Regions from separate parts of the Massilia jejuensis genome, predicted to be linked through region 1. Evidence: predicted binding sites of a transcription regulator. Region 1 holds the regulator's gene; each other region holds the start of a gene.
The links. The regulator sigma-54, encoded in region 1, starts transcription at its own class of promoters, with help from an activator protein. The targets are predictions, from matches to a motif close to TGGCANGNAANCTGCTTT.
Positions count from the first base shown of each region.

Region 2: the regulator sigma-54 is predicted to act here: its motif matches at 2,433-2,450, upstream of ACFPOU_RS02840 (PEP-CTERM sorting domain-containing protein).
Region 3: the regulator sigma-54 is predicted to act here: its motif matches at 2,995-3,012, upstream of ACFPOU_RS21680 (PEP-CTERM sorting domain-containing protein).

Region 1 covers NZ_JBHSMS010000081.1:13,309-18,450, forward strand. The annotation lists gene ACFPOU_RS23015 (KpsF/GutQ family sugar-phosphate isomerase) at 1-195, shown strand, start outside; gene ACFPOU_RS23020 (KdsC family phosphatase) at 196-726, shown strand; gene lptC (LPS export ABC transporter periplasmic protein LptC) at 761-1,363, shown strand; gene lptA (lipopolysaccharide transport periplasmic protein LptA) at 1,380-2,000, shown strand; gene lptB (LPS export ABC transporter ATP-binding protein) at 2,000-2,761, shown strand; gene ACFPOU_RS23040 (RNA polymerase factor sigma-54) at 2,788-4,257, shown strand; gene hpf (ribosome hibernation-promoting factor, HPF/YfiA family) at 4,320-4,679, shown strand; gene ACFPOU_RS23050 (enoyl-CoA hydratase/isomerase family protein) at 4,807-5,142, shown strand, end outside.
Region 2 covers NZ_JBHSMS010000011.1:76,811-81,952, forward strand. The annotation lists gene ACFPOU_RS02825 (LysR family transcriptional regulator) at 1-443, opposite strand, end outside; gene hmgA (homogentisate 1,2-dioxygenase) at 554-1,864, shown strand; gene ACFPOU_RS02835 (secondary thiamine-phosphate synthase enzyme YjbQ) at 1,878-2,291, shown strand; gene ACFPOU_RS02840 (PEP-CTERM sorting domain-containing protein) at 2,484-3,062, shown strand; gene ACFPOU_RS02845 (S8 family serine peptidase) at 3,151-4,935, opposite strand; cyclic di-GMP riboswitch class I at 5,029-5,117, opposite strand.
Region 3 covers NZ_JBHSMS010000078.1:36,168-41,309, forward strand. The annotation lists gene zwf (glucose-6-phosphate dehydrogenase) at 1-285, opposite strand, end outside; gene ACFPOU_RS21670 (acyl-CoA dehydrogenase) at 471-2,306, shown strand; gene ACFPOU_RS21675 (hypothetical protein) at 2,306-2,908, shown strand; gene ACFPOU_RS21680 (PEP-CTERM sorting domain-containing protein) at 3,042-3,641, shown strand; gene ACFPOU_RS21685 (hypothetical protein) at 3,718-4,425, opposite strand; gene ACFPOU_RS21690 (MBL fold metallo-hydrolase) at 4,422-5,142, opposite strand, start outside.

The DNA.
Region 1 (5,142 bases):
CAGGATTTCTCGAATCTCTCCATCCGCGACGTCATGCACGTCGGCGCGCGCACCGTGCATCCCGACCAGCTGGCGGTCGACGCGGTGGCCATCATGGAAGAGTTCCGCATCAACCAGATGCTGGTAGTCGACGAGAACGGCGTGCTGGTCGGCGCCCTGCACATCCACGACCTGACCCGCGCCAAGGTGATTTGAATGACACCCCTCGATCACATCACGCGCGCGGCCCGGGTCAAGGTCATGATCTTCGACGTCGACGGCATCCTCACCGACGGCAGCCTGACCTACGGTCCGGACGGCGAAATCACCAAGACCTTCAACGTGCTCGACGGCCTGGGCATCCAGCTGCTGCAGAAGACGGGCGTGGCCACGGCCATCATCAGCGCCAGGAAGTCGCCCATCGTGGCCGCGCGCGCCAGGGACCTGGGCATCGCCCACGTCTGGCAGGGCTTCCACGACAAGCGCATCGCGTTTGCCGAACTGCTGGCGCAACTGGACCTGGCGCCCGAACAGTGCGGCTACATCGGCGACGACGTGATCGACATGCCGCTGCTGAGCAAGGTCGGCTTCGCCGTCACGGTGCCGACCGGGCATCCGGAAGTGCAGCACCGCGCCCATTACGTCACCCGGGCGGGCGGCGGGCGCGGCGCCGTGCGCGAGGTGTGCGACCTGGTCATGCGCGCCCAGGGCACCTACGAAGAGGCGCTCGCGCCTTACTTCAAATGAGTTCGAACGAGTTCGTCGACGCATGGCTACCTACGTGAACAAGCGTACCGCGCACCGCTGGCGCACGCTGGGCCTGATGCTCACGGCCGTCTTCTTCGCCTTCGGCAGCTTCTGGCTGCTGCAGGCGATCGACAGCAGCGACCCTGGCCGCGCCGGCAACAACCTGAATGAACCCGACTACATCGTCGAGAACTTCAGCTTCGTGCGCATGACCGAGAGCGGCGTGCCGCGCTACGTGATGTCGGGCGCGCGCCTGGCCCATCATCCCGACAACGATGTCTCTGTGATCACCAGGCCGATCGTCGAGAGCATGGCGCCGGAGCGTCCGCGCATGACCATGCATGCCGACCGTGGCCAGGTCTACCATGGCGAGAACCGCGTCGAATTGATGGGCAATGTCGACATCAAGCGCCCGGCCACGCCGACCACCGAGGCCCTGCACGCGCGCACCGAGGCGCTCACCGTGCTGGCCGACGACGAGATCGTCAAGACGACGCGTCCGGTGCAGATGACGCTCGGCGCCGCATCGGTCAATGCGGTCGGCATGGTGGCCGAAAACCCGAGCCGCAAGATGCACCTCGGCGGGCGCGGCCAGATCGTCTATCCGCCGCGCCAGAGAGCCGCACCACCCCAATAACACGAACGAGCATCCAATGAAAAACCGCTTGCATCACATGATTGCCGCCGCCTTCCTTTCGCTGCTGTCGCTGTCGGCTTCGGCCGAGCGCGCGGACTCGCTCAAGCAGGCCGTCATCAACTTCGACTCGCTCGACGTCGACGAAGTCACGCAGACGCGCATCCTGACCGGAAACGTGATCCTCACGCGCGGCACGCTGACGCTGAAGTCGGACCGCGCACTGCTCAAGGAAAGCCCGGAGGGCTACATGAGCGTCACGCTCACTTCCGGTCCGGGGCGCGTGGCGACGTTTCGCCAGAAGCGCGACGGCGGACCGGACCTGTGGATGGAAGGGCAGGCCGAACGCATCGAGTACGACGAGCGCCAGGAACTGGTCAAGCTGTTCTCGAAGGCGATCGTCCGGCAGCTCGAGAACGGCCGCCTGACGAACGAACTCGAGGGCGCCTACATCTCCTACGACAGCCGGCGCGAAGTGGCCACCGTGCGCAACGACGCCAGCGGCGAGAGCAGGGCCGGCGGCGGACGCGGCACCCTGATCATCGCGCCGCGCCGCACCGCGCCGGGAGCGGCCGCTCCTGCCGCTCCCGCGCCCGGCGCGCAGGCACGACCGGCCACGACGCCGGCGGGAAAGCCATGATGAAGGATGGTCGAGACAGCCGCAGCACCCTGGTCGTTCGGGGACTGCAGAAAAGCTATGGCAAGCGACTGGTCGTGCGCGACGTCTCGCTCGAAGTCGGTTGCGGCGAGGTCGTGGGCCTGCTCGGTCCGAACGGCGCCGGCAAGACGACGTCGTTCTACATGATCGTCGGCCTGGTGCCGTCGGACGCCGGCACCATCGAGATCAACGGCGCCGACATCTCGCGCCTGCCGATCCACCGGCGCGCGGTGATGGGCCTGTCCTACCTGCCGCAGGAAGCGTCGGTGTTTCGCAAGCTGACGGTGGAAGACAATATCCGCGCCGTGCTGGAACTGCAGCACGACGAGAACGGCCGCGCCCTGGGCAGGGACGCCATCGACGCGCGGCTCGATTCGCTGCTGGGCGAGCTGCAGATCGAGAAGCTGCGCGAAAATCCCGCGCTGTCGCTCTCCGGGGGCGAGCGCCGGCGCGTCGAGATCGCGCGCGCGCTGGCGACCAATCCGCGCTTCGTGCTGCTGGACGAGCCGTTTGCCGGCGTCGACCCGATCGCCGTGATCGAGATCCAGCGCATCGTGCGCTTCCTGAAGGAGCGCGGCATCGGCGTGCTGATCACCGACCACAACGTGCGCGAGACGCTCGGCATCTGCGACCGCGCGTATATCATCAACCAGGGTGCGGTACTGGCGTCGGGCCGTCCCGACGACATCATCGCCGACGAGTCGGTACGACGCGTCTACCTGGGCGAACATTTCCGGATGTAGCAAAGAACGGTACAACAAGCGTCGACATGAAACAATCCCTGCAACTTCGGACTTCACAGCACCTGGCACTCACGCCGCAGCTTCAACAGTCGATCCGCCTGCTGCAGCTGTCGACGCTCGAGCTGCACCAGGAAATCGAGCAAATCCTGTCCGACAATCCCCTGCTCGAGCGGCTCGACGATCCGCTCGACCACTCGGTGCGCCTGCTGGCCGACGGCGCCATCAACGACGCGCCGCCCCAGCAAGCCGAGGCCCCGGCGCCGGCCGGCGAAGAGGGGGCGCCGGCACCCGAGGCGGCCGGCGAGTTCGAAGGCGGCGAGGTCGAACGCAGCGAGCCCGATGGCGACTGGGGCGAGGGCGGACGCGCCTCCGGCACCGACGGCGACGACGACGGCCGCCCGCAGCTGGGCGCCATAGGCGTGACGCTGCGCGAGCACCTGTCCGAGCAGATTCGCGTGACCGGCGTGACCGAGCGCGATCGCGCGCTGGCCGAGCTGGTGATCGACGCCATCGACGACAACGGCTACCTGGAGGAGCCGCTCGACGAGATCCACGCGCGCCTGCCCGGCGAGCTCGAAGTCGAGATGGACGAGCTGCGCTGCGCGCTGGCGCTGGTGCAAAGCCTCGATCCGTCGGGCGTCGGCGCGCGCAGCGCTTCCGAATGCCTGGCGCTGCAGATCCGCGGCATGCCGGGCGTGCCGCTGGTGACGCGGCGCATGGCCTTGAAGATCGTCGAGGGCTACCTGACCTGGTTCGCGCAGCGCGAATTCACCAAGCTCAAGAAAGCGCTCGACTGCGACGACGAAGACCTGCGCGAGGCGCAGGCCGTGATCCGCCAGTGCAATCCCCATCCGGGCGCGGCCTTTGCGTCGAGCGTGTCCGACTTCGTCGTTCCGGACGTTATTGTCCGCAAATCGAAGGGCGGCTGGAGCGTCTCGCTGAACAACGAGGTGATGCCGCGCCTGCGCGTCAACAACGTCTACGCCAACCTGCTCAAGCAGGGAAAAGGCGAAGGCCAGATGAGCGCGCAGCTGCAGGAAGCGAAGTGGCTCATCAAGAACATGCGCCAGCGCTTCGACACGATCCTGCGTGTTTCACAGGCAATTGTGGAGCGCCAGCGCAACTTTTTCAGCCATGGCGCGGTTGCGATGCGTCCCCTTGTGCTTCGCGAGATTGCTGATACACTGGGTCTGCACGAGAGCACGATTTCTCGCGTGACAACTCAAAAATTCATGCTGACCCCGCACGGCATGTTTGAGCTGAAGTATTTCTTCGGAAGCCATGTCGCCACCGAAGCGGGGGGCGAGGCATCGTCGACGGCGATACGGGCGCTCATTGCGCAGCTGACAGGAGCAGAAGACCCAAAGAACCCTTTATCCGATAGCAAGATCGCGGAAATGCTCGGTGAACAAGGCATGGTCATTGCGCGCCGGACGGTTGCAAAATACCGCGAAGCACTCAAGATACCTCCCGTCAGTCTCCGCAAATCCTTGTAACAGCGGCACCCACGCGTCCCAAGCGCGTCAGCGGCGTCCGCGCATTTATCTAAGGAGTGTGTATGAATCTCACCATCAGTGGCCACCACCTCGACGTCACCCCCGCCATTCGAGAATACGTACAGAACAAGCTGGAACGCATCACCCGCCATTTCGATCAAGTCATCGATTCCCACGTGATCCTCGCGATCGACAACCTCACCGAAAAAGACAAACGTCAGAAAGCCGAGATCAACTTGCGATTGTCCGGCAAGACCGTGCACGTGGAGAGCGTGGCCCAAGATTTGTACGCCGCGATCGACCTGTTGATGGACAGGCTGGACCGCCAGGTCATGAAATACAAGACGATCCTCCAGGATCATGGCCGCGAGGCGCTCAAGCGCCGGCCTGAAGGCGGAGAAGCTGCCGCCGCCGCGATGTAGTCGGCCAGCATCGAGCACCGTCTGAACGAGGGCGCCGAGGGGCGCCCTTTTCAATGGGCGTGCGCGCATGCGCCCGCGCGGCGCGCGCTTCGGTAAAATGCATGTTTTTCCGATCAGCCCAGCCACCATGACCGACCATGTCCTGACCCGCGTTGCCAACGGCACCGGTGTGATTACCCTCGATCGTCCGAAAGCCCTGAACTCCCTGTCGCTGCCGATGGTGCGGCGCCTGACCGACATCCTGCTGGCCTGGCGCGACGATGCCGGCGTCGCGGCGGTGGTCCTGACCAGCAGCAGCGAAAAAGCCCTGTGCGCCGGCGGCGACATCCGCTTCTTCCATGAGGCGGGCCATGCCACCCCGATGGCCGGCAGCGCGCTGCTCGAGGATTTCTTTACCGAGGAATACGCGCTCAACTACCTGATTCATTTCTATCCGAAGCCGTATATCGCGCTCATGGACGGC
Region 2 (5,142 bases), on a different contig from region 1:
ACGCGCCCGCTTTCCATCTCTTCCTTCAGGGCGATGCCAGCGGCGCGGCGCGAGCTGATCTGCACCAGGGGCGCGGCCAGGCGGCAGCGCTCGATCAGGGCCGGCATGAAGTGCACTTCGCCGACGTCGGTCATGGCGATCGTGAAGCAGCGCGTGCTGGTGGCGGCGTCGAAGGCGCTGCGCCGGTTCAGGGCCAGCGCCACCTGGGCCAGGGCGACGCCGACCGGCTCGGCCAGCGCCTGCGCATACGGGGTCGGCTGCATGCCCTGCCCGGTGCGCACGAACAATTCGTCCCCGAACACGCGGCGCAGGCGCGCCAGCGCATTGCTGACGGCCGATTGCGACAGTCCCAGGCGCCGCGCGGCGCTCGAAATCTGGCGTTCGCGGTAGACCTCCTGGAACACCGCCAGCAGGTTCAAGTCCATCTGATGGGGTTCGATCATGGCCGCTCCAGTATTTATTATATGAATAGTCTACATTCATCTATTCACGTCGTAAAATACCAACGCCTGGCTTACAGTGCAGGAAAACGCCATATCGCCAGGAGACGCGCATGACCCAGCACAGCGGACCGCAGCAGGCCTACCAGTCCGGTTTCGGCAACGAATTCGCCACCGAAGCCCTGCCCGGCGCCCTGCCCCGCCACAGGAATTCGCCGCAGCGCGTCGCCTACGGCCTGTATGCCGAACAGCTGTCGGGCACCGCCTTCACCGCGCCGCGCGCACAGAACCGGCGTTCCTGGCTCTACCGCATCCGTCCCGCCGCCATGCACGGCGCCTTCGAGCAGATCGACAGGCACCGTATCGCCGCCAGTTTCACCGGCGTCGCCCCGCCGCCCAACCAGCTGCGCTGGAACCCGCTGCCGATGCCGCAAGCGCCGACCGACTTCATCGACGGCTGGGTGACGATGGCCGGCAACGGCTCGGCCGAGGCGATGCATGGCTGCGCGATCCACCTGTATGCGGCGAACTGTTCGATGACGCAACGCTTCTTCTATTCGGCCGACGGCGAACTGCTGATCGTGCCCCAGCAGGGCCGGCTGGAAATCGCCACCGAACTGGGCACCATCGAGCTCGAACCGCAGGAAATCGCGGTGATCCCGCGCGGCATCCGCTTCCAGGTGCGCCTGCCGGACGGCACGGCGCGCGGCTATATCTGCGAGAACTTCGGCGCCCTGCTGCGCCTGCCCGACCTGGGACCGATCGGCGCCAACGGCCTGGCCAACCCGCGCGATTTCCTCACCCCCGTGGCCCGCTACGAGGACCGCGAAGGCGACTTCACGCTCGTCGCCAAGTTCTGCGGCAACCTGTGGGCCGCCAGCATCGGCCACTCGCCCCTGGACGTGGTCGCCTGGCACGGCAATTACGCCCCCTATAAATACGACCTGCGCCACTTCAACGCCATCGGCTCGGTCAGCTTCGACCACCCCGACCCGTCGATCTTCCTGGTGCTGCAGGCGCCGAGCGACACGCCGGGCGTCGACACGCTCGACTTCGTCATCTTCCCGCCGCGCTGGCTGGCCGGCGAAAACACCTTCCGTCCGCCCTGGTTCCACCGGAATGTCGCCAGCGAATTCATGGGCCTGGTGCACGGCGCCTACGATGCCAAGGCCGAGGGCTTCGTGCCGGGCGGCGCCAGCCTGCACAACTGCATGAGCGGCCATGGACCGGACGCTTCGACCTTCGAGAAGGCCAGCCAGGCCGATACCAGCACGCCGGTGAAGGTCGCCGACACGATGGCGTTCATGTTCGAGACCAGGCAGGTGCTGTGTCCGACCGCGCATGCGCTCGCCTCGCCCGCGCTGCAGGACCGCTACCAGGACTGCTGGGCCGGCATCCGCAAGAACTTCCGCCCGACGCCATGAACAGGCCGCCAGCATGACCCACCAGGCCATCCTCAGTTTCCGGACCCGCGGGCGCGGCACCCTGGATATCACGCGCGAAGTGGCCGAGGTCGTACGGGCGTCCGGCCTCGCCTGCGGCCTGGCGCAGGTCTTCGTGCAGCACACCAGCTGCTCGCTGACGATCACCGAGAACGCCGACCCCGACGTGCGGCGCGATCTCGACACGGTCATGGCGCGCCTGGCACCCGACGGCGACCCTGCCTACCGCCACGACGACGAAGGGCCGGACGACATGGCTGCCCATGTACGTAACGTCTTGAGCGATACCGGGATCACGATCCCGGTGGGGGGCGGCCGCCTGCTGCTCGGCACCTGGCAAGGCATCTACCTGTGGGAACACCGCACGCGGCCGCACCGGCGCACGGTGGTGGTCACCGTACTCGGCTAGGTCACCCTTATGCGCGGCCGCATCTGCCCCGGTTGGCATCGGCCGCGCCACCGCCAAGCTTGTCGAAATACTTTACAATGGACAACTTAGATGATCGCTCTGATATCGTATATTTGCTAATAATCAAGCACTTGTTCCTCATGGCACGACTTTTGCTGATAGCTGGGTACACAACTATTATTGGGAGTTTCCATGAAAGCGCTGAACGTGAAAAACATGCTGGTCGCAGCAACCGCAGTCGCCGGTCTCGCAGCAGGCAACGCCATGGCGGTCCCGACCGCCGATACCCTGAAGGGCGCGTTCGAGACCAAGAACTCGGGTGACAAGGCCGAACTGGCGCTGTTCGAGGCGGTCTCCGGCCTCGACCTCGCCGAGCAAGACCTGCTGCGTGACGAAAGCCCTTCGGTCACCGAAGTGAGCGCGGGCCTGTGGATGCTCAACGACGCGCCGACCGAAGCCGGCTACTTCCTGCTCAAGTTCGGCCTCGGCAAGAACGACGGTTTCAAGACTTCCCTGGACAGCTATCTCTTCCAGAATGTCGGCGACCTGACGCAGCTGGTGTTCAGCGCTGCCGACGTCAATTTCCTGATCGGCGGCGACTGCTCCACCAAGAACGACAATGCCTGCAATGCCGGCCGCCTGAGCCACTGGACCTTCATCGCCGGCGGAGGCGGCGGCGGCAACCCGGGCGGCGGCGAAGTGCCCGAGCCGGCATCCCTGGCCCTGCTCGGCGCCGGCCTGGCGGGCATGGCCCTGCGCCGCCGCAAGTAATTCCGGCGCCGCACGGGCGCCGCTGCCTTCCATGCAACATGGCGCCCGGGAGAGGGCGCCATTTTTATTGGCCGCGCGCCGCCGCCCTTCAGCGCACGGTCACGCTCACCGTCCTGGTGCTGGCGTTGCCGGCGGCATCGCGCGCGCTCGCGGCGATCGTGTGGGTGCCTGGCGCCGCCTTGCGCGTGTTCCAGCTGTAGGCCAGCGAAGCGCCGGTGCCGCTGGCAACGACCTTGCCGTCGATCGACAGGCTGGTGCGGATGCCGGCGGCGCCCGCGTCGTCGGATGCGGCGATACTGACGGCCACGGTGCCGCTGACCGCGCCGGCGACCGGATTGTTGATGGCCACCACCGGGGCGGCGGTATCGGCCGCCACGACGGTGCCGCCGCTGCCGTTGGCGACGTTGACCGCCACCGTGGCCGACGCGCCCGCATTGCCGGCCGCGTCATGCGCGACCGCCACCAGCGATGCCATGCCGTTCGCGACGCCCGCCGAATTCCAGGTGAAGCTGTAGGGCGCGGCGCTGGCGCTGGCCACGGTCGTGCCGTTGACCTTCAAGTCGACCCGTGCCACGCCGACGTTGTCCGACGCCGTCACGCTCACCGCCACCGTGCCCGACACCGAACTGCTGCCCAGCGGGGCGGCGATCGCCGCCAGCGGCGCCGTCGCGTCGAGCGTGGCGGCATGGCCGAGGGCCGCGCCGACGGCGGCGGCGGCGTTCACGCGACCGTGGCCGAAGACGGCGTCGCGGCCCGCCGTGCCGAGGTCGACCGCGGTCGAGAACAGCAGCGATTCGACCTGCTCGGCGCTCAGGTCGGGACGCGCCGCCATCATCAGGCCGGCCGCGCCGGCGGCCACCGGGCTGGCGAACGACGTGCCGTTCCAGGCCGAGTAGCCGAGCGAATTGTTGGTGGTCCAGATGCCCGTACCCGGCGCGGCCAGCGCGACGAAGCTGCCCCAGCTCGAAAAGCTCGATTTCCTGTCCTGGCTGTCGGTCGAGGAAACGATGATGAAGGCGTTGTCGGGCGCGACGTTTTCATCGACGTTGTTGTTGCCGGCCGAGATGAAGACCAGGCCGCCCTTGTTCTTCATGTAGCGCGCCGCGCTTTTCACGGCCGCGCTGCCGGCGATGCCGACGAAGCTGATGTTGGCGATGCGGGCGCCGTGGTCGGCGGCGTAGGTGATGCCGCTGGCGATGGTGCTGAAATAGGCCGGGCAGCCGCCGCTCGCATCCTTGTAGGCGATGCGGACCGGCATGATGCGCGCCGCTCCGGCAACGCCGGCCACGCCCATCGCGTTGTTGGTGCTGGCCGCCGCCGCACCGGCCACCGCCGTGCCATGGCCGCACAGGTCGCTGGTGTCGGCCGTGTTGTTGTAGACGTTGAAGCCCGCCACGAGGCGGTCCTTCAAGTCGGGGTGGGCGGCGTTCACGCCGGTGTCGAGCACGGCGATGGTAATGCCGCCGCCCTGGGTGCTGTCCCAGGCGCCCGGCGCGCCGATCTTGCCGATGTGCCAGGCGCTGCCGATGTAAGGGTCGTTGACCGCCAGTGCCGGGCCGACCTTGCGGTCGAGTTCGGCGAACCTGATTTCCGGGCGGCGCGACAGCCTGGCGACCGCGTCTTCCTCGGACAGGCCCGGCGCCAGATGGACCACGTGCATGCGGCTCTGGCCGAGCTTGCGTCGCTTGCCGCCGTGGGCCTTGACCAGGGTGTCGAGTTCGGCGTCGGACAGGCCGGCTTGCGCTTCGATCACGATCCGGCCGCGGGCGAAGTCGCCGCCCGGGGCGGCGTGCGCGGCGCCCAGGCCCAGGCTGGCGGCGGCGAGCGCGGTCAAGGTTGTGCGGAGGGACGAAGTGGCGAAGGCGGTCGTCATGGCGGGCGATCCTGTTGGTGGTTGCAGTTCACAGGATTGCTGGCCGACGCGACGGCGCGCGCACGCAAGCTGCGCGCCGCGCGGGTGTCGGTGCCTGGCAGTCCTGCCGTCATCGAGCCGGGTGGCTCATTAGACCGTTGACTTTGCGTCCTCCGCTTTCGCGGAGTTTGCCCTTTTCAGTGATGGGACCGAGTGTAGCGTCGACAT
Region 3 (5,142 bases), on a different contig from region 1:
GAGCACGACGTATTCGAGCAGGTGCAGGAAGCCGTCCCAGGTCTTGTCGTTGAAGTTTTCCGCCGCGATGAAGGAGCGCGAATGCGCTTCCACGTGGGCCAGGTAGGCGTCGCGCGCGAGCTCCTGGCGGCCGGTGGAGAGGATGCGGGTCGAGGGCGGCAGGTTGCCGTGCAGGTAAGCCATGTACAGCGCCGGCAGCAGCTTGCGCATGGCCAGGTCGCCCATGCCTCCGAAAATGGTCATGTCGAGGGGTAGAGCGGTGTCGGGCGCGGTCGATTGGATCATGGTGTCGGCTCAAAAAGTGGGGCCGGCGCGCGGTGGCTTGCGCGCCGATCTGTTCGGGTGCCGGATACTATAGCCTAGATTGCATCGATCGATCGTCGCGCGCCCCGCAAAACGGGCGCCGCCGGCGCCGCGCCGGTGCGGATCGGTTATCCTTGCGGTAGACAAAACGAGAACAAGGGGACAACATGGAATCGGCCATCCTGAAACGCCGCGACATCGATTTTCTGCTCTACGAATGGCTGGACGTGGAGTCCTTGAACACGCGAGCGCGCTACCAGGACCACAGCCGCGAGACCTTCGACGCGGCGCTCGACACCGCCGAGCAGATCGCCACCGACCTGTTCGCGACGCACAACAAGAAGAGCGACGCCAACGAGCCGCGCTTCGACGGGGGCCACGTCACGATCATCCCGGAAGTGAAAACCGCGCTGGACGCCTTCTGCGCCGCCGGCTTCATGGCCGCCGGCCAGGATTACGAATACGACGGCATGCAGCTGCCCTGCGTGGTCGACAAGGCGATCGCCGCGTATTTCACGGCCGCCAACGTGGCCACGTCGGCCTATACCTTCCTCACGATGGGCAATGCGAACACGCTGCTGAAGACGGCGACGCCGCGCCAGGTCGAGCGCTTCGTGCGGCCCCAGCTCGCGGGCCGCTTCTTCGGCACCATGTGCCTGTCCGAACCGCAGGCCGGCTCCAGCCTGTCGGACATCACGACCCGCGCCGAGCCCGATCCGGTCGGCGGCATCGAGGGCGAGCGCCAGTATCGCCTGACCGGCAACAAGATGTGGATCTCGGCCGGCGAACACGAGCTCGCCGAGAACATCGTGCACCTGGTGCTGGCGAAGATCCCCGGCCCGGACGGCAAGCTGATCCCGGGCGTGAAGGGCATTTCGCTGTTCATCGTGCCGAAATACCTGGTGGGCGAAGACGGCGTACCCGGCGAACGCAACGACATCGCGCTGGCGGGCCTGAACCACAAGATGGGCAACCGCGGCACCACCAATTGCCTGCTCAACTTCGGCGAAGGCAAGTTCAAGCCCGCCGGGAAGGCGGGCGCGATCGGCTACCTCGTCGGCGAGCCGCACAAGGGCCTGGCGAACATGTTCCACATGATGAACGAGGCGCGCATCGGCGTGGGCCTGGGCGCCACCGTGCTGGGCGTGACCGGCTACCTGCACGCGCTCGACTATGCGCGCAACCGGCCGCAGGGACGCCCTCCGGCCGAGAAGGATCCTGCGAAACCGCAGGTGGCGATCATCGAGCATACCGACGTGCGGCGCATGCTGCTGGCGCAGAAGGCCTACACCGAGGGCGCGCTGGCGCTGATCATGTACTGCGCGCGCCTGGTCGACGAGCAGCGCACGGGCGCGTCGCCGGATGCGCAAGCGCGCGCCGGCATGCTGCTCGACTTCCTGACGCCGATCGCGAAATCCTGGCCCTCGCAATGGTGCACCGAGGCGAACAGCCTCGCCATCCAGGTCCACGGCGGCTACGGCTACACGCGTGAATACAATGTCGAGCAATTCTACCGCGACAACCGCCTGAACCCGATCCACGAAGGCACGCACGGCATCCACGGGCTCGACCTGCTGGGCCGCAAGGTGTCGATCCAGGAGGGCGCCCTGTTCAGGGCGGTGGGCGAGGAAGTCGCGGCGACGCTCGCCCTGGCGCGCGCGTGCGACAAGGCCGACCTGCATGGCTACGCAGGCCAGCTCGAGACGCTCTGGCGCCGCATCGGCGACGTGACCGCGACGCTGTACGGCGCGGGTGACATGAACAAGACCCTGGCCAACGCCAGCCTGTACCTGGAAGCGGTCGGGCATGTGGTGATCGCCTGGATGTGGCTGGAACAGGCGCTGGTGGCGGCGCGCCACGCGGACGGCGACGATTTCTACCGCGGCAAGCTGCAGGCCTGCCGCTACTTCTTCCACTGGGAATTGCCGAAGTCGGCGCAGCAGCTCGACCTGCTCGCCACGGTCGACACGACCACCCTCGACATGCGGGACGCGTGGTTCTGATGCCGGGTCTCGACGCTTCCACGGTCCAGTTCACGCTGAACGACATCGAGGTCGGCGCGCGCCTGGCCGCGGCACTGGCGCACCATGCGCGCACGGCCGGCGGCGCTCCGATCGCCTGCGCGCAGCTTCTCGAACTCGGCCGTTTCCTCGACCCGAAGGACGCGGCCATGGACCGTGCGGAGCTGCTCGGCATCGGGCCGAAACTGCGCTTCGTAGCCGATTTCTGCAAGGCGCAGGGCTATCCGAACCTGGCTTGCCTGGCGCAGCACCCGGCGACCGTGCGTGCGCTCGCAGATGCCGCCGCCGGCCGGGAAGCGCAGCGGCAGGCGGTGGCGGGCTTCGACTGGTCGCCGCTCGCGCACACGCTGCCCGATTACGTGCGCGCCGCACGCGCGGCCGTGCCGGCGCGCCTCAAGCCGCGCAAGGAGCGGCCGGCCGAAGTGGCGTGGTACGCCTACTTCAGCGCGCACCGCGAGGCCTGCAAGAGCATCACCTCGGCCGACAAGCGCGAGCTCGTCAACCTCGTCATGGCGGGGCTCGACCCTGAAACGGCGCTACGGCGCTTCCTCGATGCGAAGGCGGCCTTCGCGGGCACGGACTGAGCCCGGCAGTCGGAAAACCTTACAGCGACCGGCGGTTACAGTGCAGGCTTCACTAATTCGTTCTGAAAATCAATCACTTATTCTTTTGGCACAGTAATTGCTTATTTAAAACTACAAAAGATAAGGGGATCACATGAACATCAAGTCTTGCATCGCCGCGCTTGCGCTTTGCGTCCTGCCACTGACCAGTAGCGCCGGCGTCGTCTATCGCTGGGTCGCGACGAATACGGGCGCGCCCTTGAACATCAAGCTGGAATTGGAGTTCGACGTGCGCACGGTGAAAACGGGCGCGTTCGACCTTTCCTTCAGCGAAGCGCAGGGCAAGGCCCCGCGGCGCGGGCTGCTCGGCATGCGGTACAACTTCGATAGCAGTTTTCACGACGATATGGTTTATTCGGCGAAGCATGGCGGCTTCGACTTCCAGGATGCGAGCCTGAACATGTCCATGCTGTTCGACGGCGGGGACATCGCCTCCGGCTACATCGCCGCCTACGGTTTCGAGCACCACCTGGTGCTGGGATCGGCAGCCGATCGCCAGTTCACCGTCATCGATACCGACGTCGAAGGCGGCACGCTGGAATGCGGCTGGGTGACGGAGATTGCGTGCAGCGGAGCGACCGGCTACTTCGAGCGCGTGCACGTTGCCGAAGTGCCGGAGCCGACGACCCTGGCCTTGCTGGCGGTCGGCGCGATCGGCCTGGCGCGCGGCCGTAGAAGGCTCGCTGCGCGGTAAAGTCGACCCCATGCGCCGCGGCCCCGGGCGCATGCCGGATCGGCGGGCCCTGCGCTTCGGGTACGCTGTGCACGGGTCAGTGGCCGAGCAGCGCCAGGCTGCGCTCCCATTCGGCGTGCCACGGATCGAGGAAGGCATGCGCGGCGAATGCGCGGCGCAGGCTTTTCAGCGGCACCCGGTGCACGTCGTGCAGGCCGAGCGCCAGCACGACCGGATTCCAGACGATCTTCGACTTCGCCTTTTTCGTGCTCGCCTTGACGCGGGCGCCGTCGTCGCCAAAGATGCCGCCCGCCTCGCCTAGGGCGGCGTCCATGTCGAGCTTCACCAGCGCGCCGAAGGCGGCCAGCACCTGCTCCTTGTAGATCCCCGCCGTCGATTCGGCGGCCGCCTTCGGCTGTGGCGGCGGCAGCGCAGCGCGCTGTTCGGTCTTGACCAGCTTTTCCAGTTCCTTCTTCAGGAAGCGCAGCTCGTGCAGCTCCCGGCGAAAGCCCGGCGCCGGCAGGGTCGTCACGATCTTGTAGGCATCCTTGGTCATCGTGATCAGCACGTCCCCGCTGCCGGCGGCCAGGCGCGCGGTGTCGCCCTCGAAGAAGATCGGCGCCGCGTAGCCGCCATTGGCCTCGCCGAACAGGTCGGGATAGGCCGCGTCGTAGTCGAGCCAGACATAGGGCGTGACGCCATGCTCGATCAGGCGCGCCAGCGTCCATGGCGACGCGAGCTGCCGCTCGAGCCAGTGGCAGGCTTGTTCGAGCGTGGCCCGGTAGGGCAGGATGGTGATGGTCATGGTGTTTCCTTCAGCCGGCGCAGTTGCGCGGCCTGGTAGGCGCCGAAGGCGTCGTTGAACAGGCAGCGGATCAAGGGGTCGTCGACCAGTTCGGCCGTTTCCAGGTCCGTTTCGGTGGCCGCGTCGAAGCGCATGTCGTTGATCCGCATGTACATCGAGGTGAGCGATTCGCCGTTCGCCAGGGCCGCGTACAGCTTGGCGGCCGGGATCTCCGTCGTCCAGGCGAGCGGCGCGGCGTCGGGCGCGACAGGGTCGATGCCGTCTTTCTCGACGCGGTAGTGATGGCGCGTCTCGGTACCGGCGTGGTCGAAGACCGACAGGCGCCAGATTCGCGGCCGCGCGAAGAAGCTGTCCTCGGGCAGTTCCATGGCACGGTAGCGTTCGAGCAGACCGGTGCGGCAATAGGCGTCCACGCACCCGGCCTGTTCGGCGCTCAAGGCCGGAAAGCGGCGTGCAATCTCGCCCGTCGCCGGTGGCGCCGCGTGCGGATCGTAATCGTAATCGTAGTCGGCATCCCGATCGCCTGCCGGAACGACCCAGTCGAGCGCCCCGGCGGGCGTCAGCCCCGCGTGGTCGAGCCGCATCGACGCCGCGGGATCCATGCGCACCACGCGCGCATCCGGGAGCGCCGCTTCGACTTGCGCCTGGAATTGGCGGTAGCTGACCGGGAAGAAGGCGCGGTTGTACCAGGACCAGGGCTCTTGCAGGAACTGGCAG